One region of the Ensifer sp. ENS11 genome, then DNA from elsewhere that is predicted to be linked to it. Evidence: riboswitches for the same ligand, from Rfam matches in the RefSeq annotation. Region 1 holds a riboswitch; each other region holds the start of a gene.

Region 1 (3,945 bases):
GGCATCAGCCATATCGTCACGGTGACCGATGTCTTCCTCGAGCGGATGTTCCGCCGCATGGGTTGCCCCGGCGAGCGCATCGCTGACCCGCACCGGATCGGCTCGGTCTATGCCGTAGCGGTCGCCTGGGAAGTGACGCCGTCGCTGCTCAGCGCCATGAAGGCCGTAGCGGCGATCGAAGGCACGGTTCTTGAACGGCCGATGTCGCTGGAGACGGCACGCGCCGCCTGATCTCTAACGCTCCTTCCGTTCCTCCCACCGGACGGAGCTGTTAACGCAATGCGAGGCTTGTCGTTGCACCGGCGGCGACAAGCCTTATGATAGGGCTGAAACAGGAAGTGCCGACAGCGACCGAACCCGGACAACAAGGGTGGCGCCGTGCGGTTGCAGGAATGGACGTTCGCCCGTGTTCCGGAACATGAAAACCCTAGCCGCGGCGACCTTGCCGCTGCTTCTGGTTCTTGCCGATCAGGCGCTGGCCTCCAGCGTGTGCGACCGCCTGAACACTCGGCTCGCCGAACTGCCCGCCGCCATCGAAACTACGGCCGATACCCGCGATTATGCGAGCGCGATTTCCCGACAGAACATCGAATTGCGCCGGGCGCGCAACGATCGCCGACGCGCCGGCTGCGGCACAGGCAGCGTCGTCGTCTTCAACGGCGGCGACCCGGATATCTGCACAGACATCAACAGTCTGATCGCCGAGATGGAAGACAATCTGCGCATCCTCAAATCGGAGCGCCAGCAGCTGATGTCAGGCGATGGAGACGATACGCGCCGGCGCATCCTCGCCGCCCTCGAGATCAACGGTTGCTATGGTGGCAGCGAGGAATTTGCGACCGCCGACCCGGACGAGCCGGAAACGTACCGCAACATCCTGCGCGATCTGCCGCCGGACGAAAGCTACGGACCAATGCTGCGGGACGGCGAAATGGGCACCTACCCGCCGGAAAGCGGCGTCTATTCCGGCACGCTTCGCACCATGTGCGTGCGCACTTGCGATGGCGCCTTCTTCCCGATCTCGTCCGAGGCAAGCCCTGTGGACTTCGCCCGCGACGAGCAGGCCTGCCGCGCCCGCTGCCCGGGTGCCGAAACAGAACTATTTTTCCACGACCTGGCGACCGAGGAGAGCGACCAGATGGTCTCCGCCTCGACGGGACGCCCCTATAAAGAACTGCCAAACGCCTTTGCCTATCGGACGCGCGGCGTCGGCAAGCCGGGCATTTGCGGTTGCCAGATTCCAAAGATCGCGACGACGCCCAAGGCTTCCAGTGGCAACACTGGCAACAGCGAATCGTCGATCATCGTCATCGAGGGCAAGAAGGAAGCGGCCGCCCCTACCGCCAAGGCGGCTGCGGAGGAGCGCCCCTACGATCCCGCCAAGAGCAAGGTGCGGGTCATCGGGCCGACGTTCCTTCCCCAGGAGGAAACGTCGATCGACCTTCGCCATCCGAAGGGTCCGGGCTACCAGCCGGTTCAGAGCAACTGATCGCAGCGTCTGCCTTTCGGCAGGTTCCCCAGCCTTCCTCGAACACCAGCTCCTCCAGCGGCAGCCGCTGGCGCCAGCCCTTAACCGCAAGTTCCGGCTCCTGGTAAAGGCGATCGACATATCCGAGGCAAAGCCAGGCGACGATCACGACATGATCGGGAATGCCGAGGATCGCCTTGATCTCATTTTCATGAAAGATACTGACCCAGCCGACACCAACGCCTTCGGCGCGCGCCGCAAGCCAGAGGTTCTGCACGGCACAGACGGTGGAATAGAGATCCATCTGCGGGTTATGGGTGCGCCCGAGAACGACCGCTCCACCGCGCGTGCGGTCGCAGGTGACGCAGATGCTCAAGGGTGCCTTGCGGATCCCCTCCAGCTTCAGGGAGCGGTATTTCGCTTGGCGGTCGCCATCGAACATCAATGCCGCTTCGTCGTTGGCGCGGGAAAAGGCCTGCCATACCCGCTCGCGGGTTTCGGCCTGCCGGACCACGACGAAATTCCACGGTTGCATGAAACCCACCGATGGCGCCCGGTGCGCAGCATTGAGCAGGCGCATCACCACATCGTCAGGCAAGGGTTCGGCCAGGAACTGATCCCGCACGTCCCGGCGCGTTTCGATGGCTCGATAGACGGCTTCGCGCTCGTCGGATGAAAAGGCCTCTGCAGCCGCAAGGCCGCCATTAGCGTCAGTCAGCATCGTTCGATCCCCAACAATGCACAACCTTCCGCCGTCCGCGCGGATATCGGTCTATCTTGCCAGGCCGGTCTTCTGACTTCGGATCAACCGGCCGCCTCACCTTCCCAGATCACATGAAGATCCAGTGGCAAGATCTTGAGCAAGCTCAAAATCCCTAGAGGCAGTCGTCCCCGTCACAGCGTTGGGCACGTTCCGGAATAACACCGGATTCCCGATTCTCCCGCGTTGCGGGCACCTGACGGCGTCATAAGGGCACAGCCCACAGGGAATGACAAGCAAGTCCGGCGTCGCTTGCCGGTCACTCCACAGGGCCTCGCGACAGCGTCAGATGTCAGAGCGGCGCGACCGGATGCGGCGAGCCGTCATAGCCGCCCCACACCGACTGGTCGAAGCAGATGACCGACCCCGTCATCAGGCCGGACTCATCCGACGAGAGATAGGCGCAGGCACGCGCGACTTCCTTGGGGTCGACAAGCCGACCGAAGGGTTGGCTGGCGGCCGCCTTTTCGAGCCAGTCGTCTGCCGCCCCATGAAATTCGCGCTGGATGCGGTCTTCCCCTTCGGACGCCATCCAGCCGATATTGAGGCCATTGACGCGAATGCGGTTGCGCAGCAGCGCATAGGAGGTGTTCTTGGTCAGCGTCTCCAGCGCCCCCTTCGACGAGCAATAGGCGGCGATAAACGGCTGACCGGCCATCGCCGACATCGAGCCAATATTGACGATGGTGCCCTGCGTGCCCTCCCGCCGCATCAGCTTTACCGCTTCCTGCATCAGGAAGAACGGTGCGCGCACATTGACAGCGAACATCCGGTCGAACAGTTCGGGGCTGGTGTCCAGGCTGGTGCCGCGATCGGTGATCGCCGCCGCATTGACCAGCGCATCGACGCGCCCGAATGTGGCGTCGCAGGCGCTGACGACCTTGCGCGCGTCCTCGACCTTTTCGAGGTCTGCCTCGACATAAAGTACCTGCGCGCCGGTTGCCTTGCGGATCTGCTCGGCCTTCGCTTCGCCCTTGGCAACGTTGCGTCCACAGATGACGACACCTTTAGCCCCACGTTCCGCAAACAGGTTGGCGATCGTTGCGCCCAGCCCCTGCGTCCCGCCGGTGACGATGGCGATCTTGCCGTCGAGACGGCCATATTGCTCGGTCATGAAAGTCCTCCCAGAATTGAAAGTGAGATGAAAACAGGGCGACCGGCCCCCGCCGCAGAACGCCGGGGACCGGAAAGATCGATTCTGCCGTTCAGCTCAGCTTGCGCTGTGCCTGCTCGCCAAGCGCGCTTCTGAAATCCGCATCGCTCCACCTGCCTGCCAGCGCCTCATGCATCAGTTGCGCCTGGGTCTTCGGCGCGAGACCGCCCAGCGGCGGATCGCGATCGAGATTGGTCGGGAAGGAATAGCCCTCGGCACAGGACGCAATCGCATTGGCCGCCTCATCGGCCGAAAGCGTGCCGGATGCCACGAGTGCGGTCAGCGCCGGGTAGAGGGCTGCACTCATCCTGGCGCGATCGACGGTCTCCATCGCCCTCCCGAAGGCCGAGGAGACCTGGAGCAGGTTGGCGACGCGCTTGATATCAGTCGAATGATTGCTGCCGGCCGCATGGAAGAGAGCCGGGTTGAAGAAGACGACATCGCCCTTTTCCAACGGCAGCTGCACGTGATGCTGGTCGAAATAGGCCCGGAACTCCGGACGTTTCAACGCGAGATAGCCGGGCACGTAGGTCTGGCTATAGGGAAGGAAAAGCGTTGGACCGC
Region 2 (3,945 bases), on a different contig from region 1:
GCGACAGCGGAAACAGTCGATCGTTATCATCGGCCGCCTTCTGGATATCGGCAAGGATGCAGCCGGCGTCGGCAACGATGACATTGCCGACGGGGTCGATGTCGCGAATCCGGTTCAGCCTCTGCAGCGACAGGACGATATCGGCCTTGCCCTCGCGCGGGATCTGACCCGCCACATGGCCGGTGTTACCGCCTTGCGGAACGATTGCCGTTCGGGTCGCGCTTGCAAGCTTCATGATGCGCGACACCTCCTCGACCGAACCGGGGCGAAGCACCATCGGGGTGGTGCCCTTGTAGAGCCCGCGGGATTCGATGAGGTAGGGCGCGAGGTCCGCCGGGTTCGTCAAGGCATTGGCGCTGCCGACGATGTCGATGAAGGAGGCGATCAGTTCGGGAGAGGGGAGCGTCGTCGTCATGGCCCTGCCTTCGCAAATGCGCCCGACGGCGCTACTGCATAATTCCTTAAATCGGAATCGAATTAAGGACAAAATTATGCAGCGGGTTTAGAGCGTTACAGCGTCCTTTGCGCGTCATATTTGACGCACGGCGCTGGAAAAGTGCCTGTCGGTCAGTCTCTGGGGGCGGCAGCACGCTGCAGCCGGTCGAGGATCGCCTCTCCCAACCCTTCCGAAGGGATGGGGCCGAAGGCGATGGTTGCGGAGCCGCTGGCATCCGCCCTCTTCATATAGTCGAAAAGATTGGCAGCTGCCTCGCGCAGGCTGCCTGCCGGGCTGAGGTCGAGTACGATCGCGGCGTGCTCTTCGCCGGGGAGCGACGCATTGCCGAACCGGATCAGCGCTTCTCCCGGACGCACGTCGGCGGCGTCGAGCCGGACAGCTGCGCCCGGCGCGTAGTGCGAGGCGAGCATGCCCGGGGCCTCGATAGTCGCTCCGGCGCTCTGCGGCCTCGAGACGGTAAGGCCGGTCAGCCTTTCGATTTCGAAGACGTCGAGACCGCCCGGACGCAGCAGGCGCAGCGCGCCGTCCTCGACCTTGATGATCGTCGATTCAAGCCCGATCTCCGCAGAGCCGGCGTCGAGAATGAGCTTGAGGCGCGGCCCGAGATCGGCTTCCACATGGGCAGCGCTTGTGGGACTGATCTTGCCCGACGTATTGGCGCTCGGTGCGGCGAGCGGGCGGCCGAAGCGGGCAATCACCCGACGTGAAAAGCCATCAGGCATGCGGATGCCGAGCGTGTCGAGGCCGGCCGAGGCAAGCGCGTGCACGGTGCTTGTTGTGCGCTGGGGCAGGATCAACGTCAGCGGGCCGGGCCAGAACGCTTCGGCCAGGCGCCGCGACAACGAATCGAATGTCACATGGGCTTCAGCCATCGCCATGTCTGACACATGCGATATCAGTGGGTTGAAGCGTGGACGCCCCTTCATCTCATAAATACGGCTGATCGCATCGGGATTGGTGGCGTCCGCTGCCAGGCCGTAGACCGTCTCGGTCGGAATCGCGACGGGCTCGCCTTCGGCAAGCACCGCACAGGCACGCTCGATCGCCCGTTCCGGCTCGGTCCGTGTATCGATGATTTCGGCCATGTCGCTTCCGTTTCCCTTTCCGAGGCTTCCTTAAAGGAGCCACGGTGAAAACAGAACGATTTTCTTCAGGCAACCGGGTCTGCGCTTCAGAGGCTGCGAATGATGCGCTTCAATGCCTCGTCGCGCGCGCCGAGCATCAGCACGTTCTTGAGCGCGACTTTCGGGTCGTCGGTACGAAAGAGCAGCCCGTTGTCGCGAACGCTGCGATTGATGGTCATCTGCCCCTCTGGCGCATCGGGCTCGATGGCAACGGCGAAGTACATTCGGGAATAGCCGGTCTGGATGCGTTCGAAGAAGTGTTTCTCGTCGCCGAGGTCACAGAAGAAGTTGGCGAAATAGAACGACCAGGTGACGTCCTTGGACGGGGCGAGATGTGTTCTCGCCGCCGTGACATGGCAATAGCCGAGATGCGGCCGACCGGTGAGCGTGCGGTGGAAGATCATCTTGGGAAACTGGATCGAGGTATGGAAGCCGTTCATCCGCTTGTGCGTCGTTTCGCCGGCGGTCGTCAGCTTGTGGGCGGTGCGCTCGGCAACCTCGTCATAGCTCAGATAACGCCGCTCGCGCTGCGACCATTGACGCCTTTCTATGCGGCCGGTGCGCAGGAACTCGGTGTGGACCGCTGTCTTCGGAGCGATCGTTGGCAGCTTCTCGGCTGCGGCGTCGTAGTATTTGAGCTTTGCCATGAACTTCAATGCGCTGTTTGCCGGTTCGGCCGGTTTCTCCGTCAGGCGACGCTAATGCATTATGGTTAATGGAAGATTTCACTCGCGTCGGTGGGCCTTGCCCCGCGTCACGGGAAGACATGTCGCAAAATGGCGAAGGATCCGCGCTTTCTCGCAAGCCTTGCCGGAAAAAGCGACAATTGCTCAATCCTTGAGCTATCCTATTGTTTACAATGAAAAATGATCAATCACAGGGCGTTTGGTGCGCTTGATGTGCTGTGTCGTCTTTCTGGAATCGGATGTCGTTAATCGGCAGCTACGACGATGGCTTCCGCGATTAGATATGCCTACTCAAGGTGCTGTCTTTTAGGGAAGGCGGAGAATTGGGAAGCCGGTCAAAACCCGGCGCTGCCCCCGCAACGGTGGTGGAGCGAAAGCCACGGCACAAAGCCACTGGACGGTTCCGTCCGGGAAGGCGCCGGGCTGGTCCTTGCGGACGGCTCCTGAGCCCGGAAACCAGCCTTGACGCGAACAGACCGTAACGGGTTGCGGCGGGCAGCCGGATCGGAGCCGTCATCGCACAGGCAATGCGCCCGTGCGGGTTCCAGTCCTGCCTCTCCGAAACAAGGCGAACGAGGACAGGACATGGACATCAAGGGCGATATGCTCCGCAAGCTGAAGGGTCGACGCGACGGCTACAGCCTCGACCGGGCCTTCTACATCGACCCCGACTACTACAGGCAGGATCTCGAAAGCATCTGGTACAAGGACTGGTTGTTCATCGGCCACGACTGCGAGATCCCGCGTGCCGGTAACTATTTCACCGTCCAGGTCGGCGATTATCCTGTCATTATCGTTCGCGACCGACAGGGCACGATCCGCGCCCTGCACAATTCCTGCCGTCATCGCGGTTCTCGCGTCTGCGCGCAGCACAAGGGCTCTTCGGCCAAGCTCGTCTGTCCCTATCACCAATGGACCTATGAGCTCGACGGCGCGCTGCTCTTTGCCCGCCAGATGGGCGAGGATTTCGACAAGGCGGCCCACGGCCTGAAGCCGATCCACTGCGAGACCGTCGGCGGTTACATCTTCATCAACCTGTCCGAGCAGCCGATGGATTTCGGCCCGTTCCGCGACATGGTCGCGCCCTATCTTGCGCCGCACCGCCTGGGTGAAACCAAGGTCGCCTTCGAAAGCACGATCATCGAAAAGGGCAACTGGAAACTCGTCTGGGAAAACAACCGGGAGTGCTACCATTGTGCCGCCAACCACCCCGAACTTTGCCGCACCTATCCCGAAGCGCCGACGGCGACCGGTGTGCAGGGCGCCAAGGATGATCCCGTCATTGCCGCGCATTGGGCGAAATGCGAAGCAGCCGGACTGCCGAGCGAGTTCCGGATGTCCGAGACCGGCCAGTTCCGCTCGGCGCGCATGCCGTTGATCGACGACGCCGAGAGCTACACCATGTCCGGCGCCCGCGCCGTGCGGCGGCAACTGTCGGCAGACGTTAGCCAGAAGCATATCGGCACGCTCCTGCTCTTCCATTATCCCTCGACCTGGAACCATGTGCTGGCCGACCACGCCATCACCTTCCGCGTCCTGCCGCTCGGCCCGGAGCTGACGCAGGTGACGACCAAGTGGCTGGTCAACAAGGACGCGGTTGAAGGCGTCGACTACAATCTCGAGCAACTGACGCATGTCTGGACCGAGACCAACGATCAGGACCGCCAGATCGTCGAGG
Region 3 (3,945 bases), on a different contig from region 1:
CGACTCGAACTGGATTTCGGCCAGCACCTGGAAGAACTCGCGCGCCTTGATCTTCTTCTTGCGGATCCGGCTGTCGGCGACCATTTCCCGATATTTTTCCGTGACCGAGATGTCGGTGAAGGCAACGCCGTAGACGCGCTCCACGTCATAGGGCGAGAACAGGTACATGTCCTCGTTGTTCTTGGCGAGTTCGAAGGTGATGTCGGGAACGACGACGCCCAGCGACAGCGTCTTGATACGGATCTTCTCGTCGGCGTTCTCCCGCTTGGTGTCGAGGAAACGCATGATGTCGGGGTGGTGGGCGTTGAGATAGACGGCGCCGGCACCCTGGCGGGCGCCAAGCTGGTTGGCGTAGGAGAACGAATCCTCCAGCAGCTTCATCACGGGAATGATGCCGGACGACTGGTTTTCGATCTGCTTGATCGGGGCGCCGGCCTCGCGGATGTTGGTAAGCGACAGCGCCACGCCGCCGCCGCGCTTCGACAATTGTAGCGCCGAATTAATGCCGCGCGCGATCGATTCCATGTTGTCCTCGACCCTCAGCAGAAAGCAGGAGACGAGCTCGCCGCGCTGCTTTTTGCCGGCGTTGAGGAAGGTCGGGGTCGCCGGTTGGAAGCGACCGGAGATGATCTCGTCGACCATGTCGCGCGCCAGCGCCTCGTCGCCGCGCGCCAGCGTCAGCGCCACCATGCAGACCCGGTCCTCGTAGCGCTCGAGGTAGCGCTTCCCGTCGAAGGTCTTCAGCGTGTAGCTGGTGTAATATTTGAAGGCGCCGAGAAAGGTCGGGAAACGGAACTTCTTGTCATAGGCGTGATCGAACAGGTCGCGCACGAAGTTGAACGAATACTGGTCGAGAACCTCCTGCTCGTAGTAGCCCTCGGTGACGAGGTAATCGAGTTTTTCGCGCAGGTTATGGAAGAACACGGTGTTCTGGTTGACGTGCTGCAGGAAGTACTGCTTTGCCGCCAACCGGTCCTTGTCGAGCTGGATCCGGCCGTCCTCGTCATAGAGGTTCAGCATGGCGTTCAGCGCGTGGTAATCGAGCGCCGATTCCGTCGCCTTCAAGGGGCGTTCGAGTGTTGAGACGTCCAAAATCGTTCCATCCCGTTTTTGACATTGGCGACGTCCTCATCGGTTCCCAACAGTTCGAACCGGTAGAGATAGGGCACCTGGCACTTGGCCGAGATCACGTCGCCGGCGATCCCGTAGGTCGCGCCGAAATTGCTGTTGCCCGCGGCAATCACGCCGCGGATGTGGGAGCGGTTGTCCGCATCGTTGAGAAAGCGGATCACCTGTTTGGGCACGGCGCCCCGGCCGTCGTCGCCGCAATAGGTCGGGACGACGAGCACATAGGGTTCGTGCACGTCGAGCGGCGCGTCGGCCGCGCTGACGGGAATGCGTCTGGCGCGCAGGCCGAGCTTGCCGACGAAGCGATGGGTGTTTTCCGAGCGGGTGGAAAAATAGACGATCAGCCCCATCGCGCCGTACCTCGGCTTCAGGACAGTGCGCTGATCTTGTCGGGGCGGAAGCCTGCCCAGTGCTCCGGACCGGCGATGACGACGGGAACCTGCATGTAGCCAAGGCCCTTGACCGTCTCGAACGCGTCCTGGTCGACCGAAATGTCGATCACCTCGTAATTGACGCCCTGGCGGTCGAGCGCGCGATAGGTTGCGGTGCACTGGACGCAGGCGGGCTTGCTGTAGACGGTGACGTTCATTTCTTCCTCGTTTGGTCGGCTGGATCTGGGCATGAAAAGGCATGCGGATACGCACAAGCGATCCGGCGAAATGCAGGACTGGCAGGATGACCGCTTGCTCGGGTCGAGAAGACCCGGGCGCGGTTGTTCGTCAGATTCGCGGCTTCCCGCGCCTCTTCATTGGCGAATGATAGGAATTCGATGACGCGGACATGACTTCACCCCGAAGTTGAAGACGGCGCTTCCGGGGAGACGTCGAGACGATCAGGCAGGTTTCATCCTGCCCCATGCACACCTCTGACCTCTCCGGACACCCCGCCCGTGGACGTTTATCGATCGAGGCAGGTCTCCTGGCTCACGGGTCGGTGCTTCTGTCCGGACCTTCCCGATGCATCATGCTTCAGTGGCCGAATGCTGGACAGTTGCTCGCCGTTTACAGTTGCGGGGGCAGCCACGGCTTAGCCAAGCGAAATCGCTACGACGGCACCGTATTCCCATCTTCGCTCCCAATCCTTGCGAATCGGGAGAACCTCGAACACTAGATATAGTATATGTCGGGAAAATTGCGTCAATAGGTTCCATGTCGAAGCCACCTGGGAGGCGGACAATATTTTTTCGGGTGTGGATAGCGGGGAGTAAACGACAAGTGTCGGCGAAGCCTGTGGATGGAGAGCCGTCATTGACAGCTCTGCTGAAATCCTCAAGCCGCGAAGGCGGGAACAGGACGATTGTCCCCGTCGACTGCCACCATGATGAAGGCGCCATGGGCAGTCAGGGTCTGTTTCGCTCCCGTCAAATCCTCTGACCACAATTCGACATCGACCGTCGTCGAGCTCCGTCCGGTGCGCACAATCCTGGCGACAAGCTCGATGATCGAGCCAACGGTGATCCGGTGCTTGAAATCGATGCGCTGGCAGGAGGCGAGCACTGTCGTCTTGCGGCTCGCCCGTGTCGCCGCGCCGAAGGCGGCCTTGGTCATCTGCGCCAGCGCGTCGCCGCCAAACATGGCGCCGAAGCTGTTGGCCTGATCCGGAAAGACGATATCGACCATGCGCACGGCATCGTCTTTTGGCGCTCCGATCGCATCGGTGTCGAGAGAAGGCAACGACCAGCCGGCGCCCTTGCCCTCCGGCATCGCGACCATGGTGAACTGGCCGCGGGCGCACAGATCGCGGGTGCCGGCCGTCAGATCTTCCGCGATCATATCGACTTCGACGACCATCGAACGCCGCCCGACCCGGATCGGGCGGCCGCTGCAGCTGACGATATGGCCGATGTGGGCGGGGCCGCGGAAGTCGACGCGATCGCAGGAGGCGGTGACGAAGGGAACGCGGCCGTGGCGCGTGGCGACGATGAAGGCGGTCCGGTCCATGAGTGCGAGGCCCGCACGGCCGAAGAGCGTGCCGTGGTGATTGGTGTCGCCGGGAAAGACGATGTCGATCAAGGTGGCGGGCGCCGGGGTTTCCCCCGGCGCCTTCTCGATATTGCTATCGTCCGTCATGCGTTTGCGGCCTCTTGCCGGCCGGCAGTGAAGGATTGGCGCAGCGTTTGCGCCGCCGCGACCATGTTGACGAGCGCCGGGCGAACTTCCTCCCACCGCCTTGTTTTCAGCCCACAATCCGGATTGACCCAGATCTGCGCCGGCGTCAGACCGTCGGTCGCCTGTTCGATCAGATGCACCATCTCGTTGACAGTGGGTACCCGCGGCGAGTGGATGTCGTAGACGCCGGGGCCGATCTCGTTCGGATAGGCCTGATCGATAAAGGCGCCGAGCAGCTCCATCTTCGAGCGCGAGGTTTCGATGGAGATGACATCGGCATCCATTGCCGCAATCGCCGCCATGATGTCGTTGAACTCCGAGTAGCACATGTGGGTGTGGATCTGGGTTTCGTCACCGACGCCGGAGGCGCTGATGCGGAAGCACTCGACCGCCCAGTCGAGATAGGCCTTTCGATCGGCCTGTCTCAGTGGCAGTCCCTCGCGCAGCGCCGGTTCGTCGATCTGGATCACGGCGATACCGGCCGTTTCCAGGTCGGTGACTTCGTCGCGCAGCGCCAGTGCGATCTGCCGGCATACGATCGACCGGGGCAGGTCGTCGCGCACGAACGACCATTGCAGCATCGTCACCGGGCCGGTGAGCATGCCCTTCATCGGCTTGTCCGTCAGCGACTGCGCATAGGTTGCCCAATCGACCGTCATCGGGTTCGGGCGCGAGACATCGCCGAAGATGATCGGCGGGCGTACGTAGC
Region 4 (3,945 bases), 170 kb from region 1:
GCCCCAGGTCGATCGCCTCGTTGCCGTCGGCGATCGTTCCTTTCTGGGCGAGAAGCAGATGCATGTTTCTGTCCGTTCGAGCAATTCCAGGAAAAGCGTGAAATGGCTTTCCTGGAATTGCGTTGCTTCAAGGAGTTAGGCGAGTGCGGTGATGGCGGCGCGCACCGCAGCTTCGTCCATGTCGTGCAGGCCGATGACGACGAGGCGCGTACCGCGCTTCTCGCCAGCCGCCCAGGCACGGTCGTAATACTGGTCGATGCGGGCGCCAACGGCCTGGATCAGCAGGCGCATCGGCTTGCCGGGCACGTCGGCAAAGCCCTTGAGGCGCAGCACGTCATGCTCTGATATCACGCCCTTGAGGCGATCGATGAAACCTGCCGGATCGGCAATCGCGCCGAGCTCGACGACGAAGCTGTCGAACTCGTCATGAGAGTGCTCCTCGCCGGCCTCATGTTCCATCTCGTGGTGAGACTTGCGGTTGGCGATATCGCTTTCCGTGCCGACGCCGAGGCCGAGCAGGATGGCAGCGGCAACTTCGCCGTTCTTCGCCTCGATCATTGTTGGCTTGCGGTTAGTGCGCGAAGCGACCTCGTCGCGCACGGCCTTGAGGCCGGAGGCGTCGATCAGATCGGTCTTGTTGAGCACGATCAGGTCGGCGGCGGTCAACTGGTCCTCGAACAGTTCCTCGATCGGGCTTTCGTGGTCGAGATTGTCGTCCTCGACACGCAACGCATCGACCTTGTCATGGTCGTCGGCAAAACGGCCGGCGGCAACGGCGGCACTGTCGACCACGGTGACGACGCCATCGACGGTGACTTCGCTGCGGATATCAGGCCAGTTGAAGGCGGCGATCAGCGGCTGCGGCAAAGCGAGGCCCGAGGTTTCAATGATGATATGGTCAGGACGATTTTCGCGCTCGAGCAGCTTGGTCATGGTCGGGATGAAATCATCGGCAACCGTGCAGCAGATGCAGCCATTGGTAAGCTCAATGATATCGTCTTCCGAGCAGGCTTCTGCGCCGCAGCCCTTCAGCACGTCGCCGTCGACGCCGAGATCGCCGAACTCGTTGATGATGAGCGCAATGCGCTTGCCATCGGCGTTCTGCAGCAGATTGCGGATCATCGTCGTCTTGCCGGCACCGAGGAAGCCGGTGATGACGGTCGCCGGGATCTTGCCCTGGTTGGCTCTGGCAGTGGTCATGGATCAACCCTTCATTTTCAGCGGCAATCCGGCCGCGACAAAGTAAACTTCCGCGGATTTCTCCGCAACGATCTGGTGAAGCCGGCCGGCATGGTCGCGGAAATCGCGGACCATGCGGTTCTCGGGCACGATGCCGAGGCCGACTTCGTTGGAAACAAGGATGAGGCGCGCCCGCGCCTCCGGCAGGAAAGCGGCAAGGGCCGCGAACTCTGCCGCCATGTCGCGCCCTTCCATCATCAGGTTGGTGACCCACAGCGTCAGGCAGTCGACGAGCACCACGCGGTTCTCGTCATCGATGCGCGTCAGCAGCGAAACGAGGTCGAGCGGCTCTTCATGCGTCGTCCAGCCTTCGCCGCGCCTTGCCCGGTGATGGTCGATGCGCTCGCGCATCTCGTCGTCCCAGGCACGGCCGGTCGCGACATAGTGCATGCCGAGCCCGGAGGCTTCGACGAGCCTTTCGGAAAAGCTGGATTTGCCGGAACGGGCACCGCCGAGGACCAGAACCGGCCCGGCATGGGAAATGCTCATGTGCGTTGCAGCCTCACGCGCTTGGTCGCGAATTCGAGCGGCAACAGGATTTCACCGCGCCGACGGCGCGTTCGGGAAACGATCGATGAGCCAAGACAACCTCCGTGATGGCGTGGGAAGCGGGCTTCCCTTCGGGCGGAATGCCCCTGTCGGACGGCAGGTCTCCTGGCTCACGGCGTCACGAGTCCACCACATCGCGCCCCGCGTGATCACGCGAAGACCGATGCTTGGGCCCGAACGGCCCGCCTCACCTTCCCGGCGTTTTCTGGTTTCGTGAAAGGCGGACGATTCGTAGAAGAAGAGGCGTCCAACCCGGCTGATCACGAAGCCACGCCAGTGGCTTTTCCGGCTGAATTCCAAACCGCCTTCGATTGCCCCATGCAATCGAAAGGAAGCCGGCTATCAGCCCGATGGCGAACCCTGACCGTTCTACAGTCGCGGGGTCGGCTGCGATAAGGATGCCCGATTTGGGTCCATCCGTCACATTCCCAATTATTCCCCCGCATCGCCACGATCCGGGGAAACCATCCAACGTCAGATGATTAGGAAGCGGGCGCCGCAAAGTCAATCGACGCGTGCGACACGCCACCCGTCGAGATGCGGCGCGCGACAATTTGCCGGCAGCAGGCCGCAAAGGCCACTCCTGCATGTTTTTATCCTTAGATGGTATTCGACCTAAGGATAAAAACATGCAGCAATTCAAAGTGTTACAGCGACCTTTGCGCGTCCAGTAAGACGCGCGGCGCTGTAGTCGACGTCGGAGCGGACGCTCCACGGCAACTGAACTTTATTTTAGCAACGTCAGATATTGCGATAGAGTAGCCGAAAGTCGTTTCGATTATCCGGAAGGCAGATGGAACGCAGGCTCACCGCCGTGATGATTGCCGACGTTTCCGGCTATGGACTGCTCACCCAAGCCGACGAAGAGGGTACGTGTGCCCGCTTTCAGGCCGATCTGCACGGCCTGTTCGAACAAAGGATTGCCGCACATCGCGGGCGGTTGATCAAGACCATGGGCGACGGGTTATTGGTCGAGTTCCAGAGTGTCGTCGAGGCGGTCCGTTGTGCGGTGGAGGTTCAGCGCGCGAAATCCGAAAGCCGCGGCTCCGATCAGGGTCGACTGGAATTCCGCATCGGCATCAATCTTGGCGACGTCATCGTTGAAGGCGACGACATTCACGGCGATGGAGTGATCATTGCCGAGCGCCTGCAGAGCCTCGCCGAACCGGGTGGGATCATCATCTCCGGCACCGCCTACGACCAGGTCGAGAAGCACCTCGATGTCGGCTTCGTCTTTCTCGGCGAACAACGCCTGAAGCATATCGAAAAGCCGGTGCGGACTTACCGGCTGGGGCTGAACGAAGCCCGCCCCGGCAGCGTAAAGGTCGCTGGGCGCCACGCGAAGCGCTGGGCGGCACTCGTTACGTCTGCTGTCGTGCTCGGCGCTGCTGCCGGCGTGGCCTGGTGGCGGCCCTGGGAGTCGCCTGTGGAAACGGTCCAGATACAACCACCGAACCTGACCGCGCCGGACAAGCCGTCGATCGCGGTGCTTCCGTTTGCCAACGTGAGCGACGATCCCAGGCAGGAGTATTTCGCCGATGGCATGACCGATGGCCTTGTCACCGAGCTGGCTCAGGTATCCGGCTTGTTCGTTATCGCGCGTAACTCGACCTTCACCTACAAGGGCAGGGCGGTGACACCCAGGCAGGTGTCCAAGGAACTCGGTGTCCGATACGTCCTCGAAGGCAGTGTGCAGCGTGCCGGAGAACAGCTACGGATCAATGCTCAGCTCATAGATTCTCTCAGCGGCGGCCACGTTTGGGCCGGCAAGTTCGACGGTTCACTTTCCGATGTCTTTGCGCTGCAGGACGAAGTGATGCGCGGCATTGCCGACGCGCTTGCGCTTCGGTTGAATCCTGACGAGCAGATGGCCTTCGGACGCAAGGAAACGACGGTCCCGGCGGCCTTCGATGCGTTCCTGCGCGGCTGGGAGCATCACCGGCGCACGACCCCCGAAGATTTTGCAAAGGCAGTGCCTTTTTTCGAGCAGGCGATTGCGCTCGATCCTGCCTATGGACGAGCCTATGCCGCCGCCGCCATGGTCTACGCGCGCGTCTACCTGTGGCGTTGGCATTATCGGCTTGATATCTCGCGGATCGAAGCTAGAGCCAAGGCGCTACAATTTCTAAGGACCGCGCAGAAACACAAAACAGCGCT

What was found. A riboswitch is a leader RNA that binds a small molecule or an ion and turns the genes downstream of it on or off. The one in region 1 is predicted to bind cobalamin.
Region 2: it holds a riboswitch for cobalamin, as region 1 does, so the genes downstream of both, IB264_RS07065 (aromatic ring-hydroxylating dioxygenase subunit alpha) here and bluB (5,6-dimethylbenzimidazole synthase) in region 1, are expected to answer to the same signal.
Region 3: it holds a riboswitch for cobalamin, as region 1 does, so the genes downstream of both, nrdH (glutaredoxin-like protein NrdH) here and bluB (5,6-dimethylbenzimidazole synthase) in region 1, are expected to answer to the same signal.
Region 4: it holds a riboswitch for cobalamin, as region 1 does, so the genes downstream of both, cobU (bifunctional adenosylcobinamide kinase/adenosylcobinamide-phosphate guanylyltransferase) here and bluB (5,6-dimethylbenzimidazole synthase) in region 1, are expected to answer to the same signal.

Annotation. Positions count from the first base shown of each region.
Region 1 covers NZ_JACVAN010000004.1:269,644-273,588, reverse strand. The annotation lists gene IB264_RS10555 (acyl-homoserine-lactone synthase) at 1-231, shown strand, start outside; gene IB264_RS10550 (DUF2865 domain-containing protein) at 419-1,489, shown strand; gene bluB (5,6-dimethylbenzimidazole synthase) at 1,398-2,189, opposite strand; cobalamin riboswitch at 2,234-2,443, opposite strand; gene IB264_RS10540 (SDR family oxidoreductase) at 2,521-3,342, opposite strand; gene IB264_RS10535 (phytanoyl-CoA dioxygenase family protein) at 3,434-3,945, opposite strand, start outside.
Region 2 covers NZ_JACVAN010000002.1:605,006-608,950, reverse strand. The annotation lists gene IB264_RS07080 (FAD-binding oxidoreductase) at 1-415, opposite strand, end outside; gene IB264_RS07075 (L-threonylcarbamoyladenylate synthase) at 568-1,542, opposite strand; gene IB264_RS07070 (DUF6656 family protein) at 1,629-2,228, opposite strand; cobalamin riboswitch at 2,545-2,747, shown strand; gene IB264_RS07065 (aromatic ring-hydroxylating dioxygenase subunit alpha) at 2,853-3,945, shown strand, end outside.
Region 3 covers NZ_JACVAN010000003.1:295,634-299,578, forward strand. The annotation lists gene nrdE (class 1b ribonucleoside-diphosphate reductase subunit alpha) at 1-1,092, opposite strand, end outside; gene nrdI (class Ib ribonucleoside-diphosphate reductase assembly flavoprotein NrdI) at 1,062-1,478, opposite strand; gene nrdH (glutaredoxin-like protein NrdH) at 1,496-1,717, opposite strand; cobalamin riboswitch at 2,019-2,245, opposite strand; gene IB264_RS08435 (acyl-CoA thioesterase) at 2,397-3,197, opposite strand; gene metE (5-methyltetrahydropteroyltriglutamate--homocysteine S-methyltransferase) at 3,194-3,945, opposite strand, start outside.
Region 4 covers NZ_JACVAN010000004.1:103,264-107,208, reverse strand. The annotation lists gene cobN (cobaltochelatase subunit CobN) at 1-64, opposite strand, end outside; gene cobW (cobalamin biosynthesis protein CobW) at 136-1,200, opposite strand; gene cobU (bifunctional adenosylcobinamide kinase/adenosylcobinamide-phosphate guanylyltransferase) at 1,204-1,728, opposite strand; cobalamin riboswitch at 1,866-2,272, opposite strand; gene IB264_RS09760 (adenylate/guanylate cyclase domain-containing protein) at 2,582-3,945, shown strand, end outside.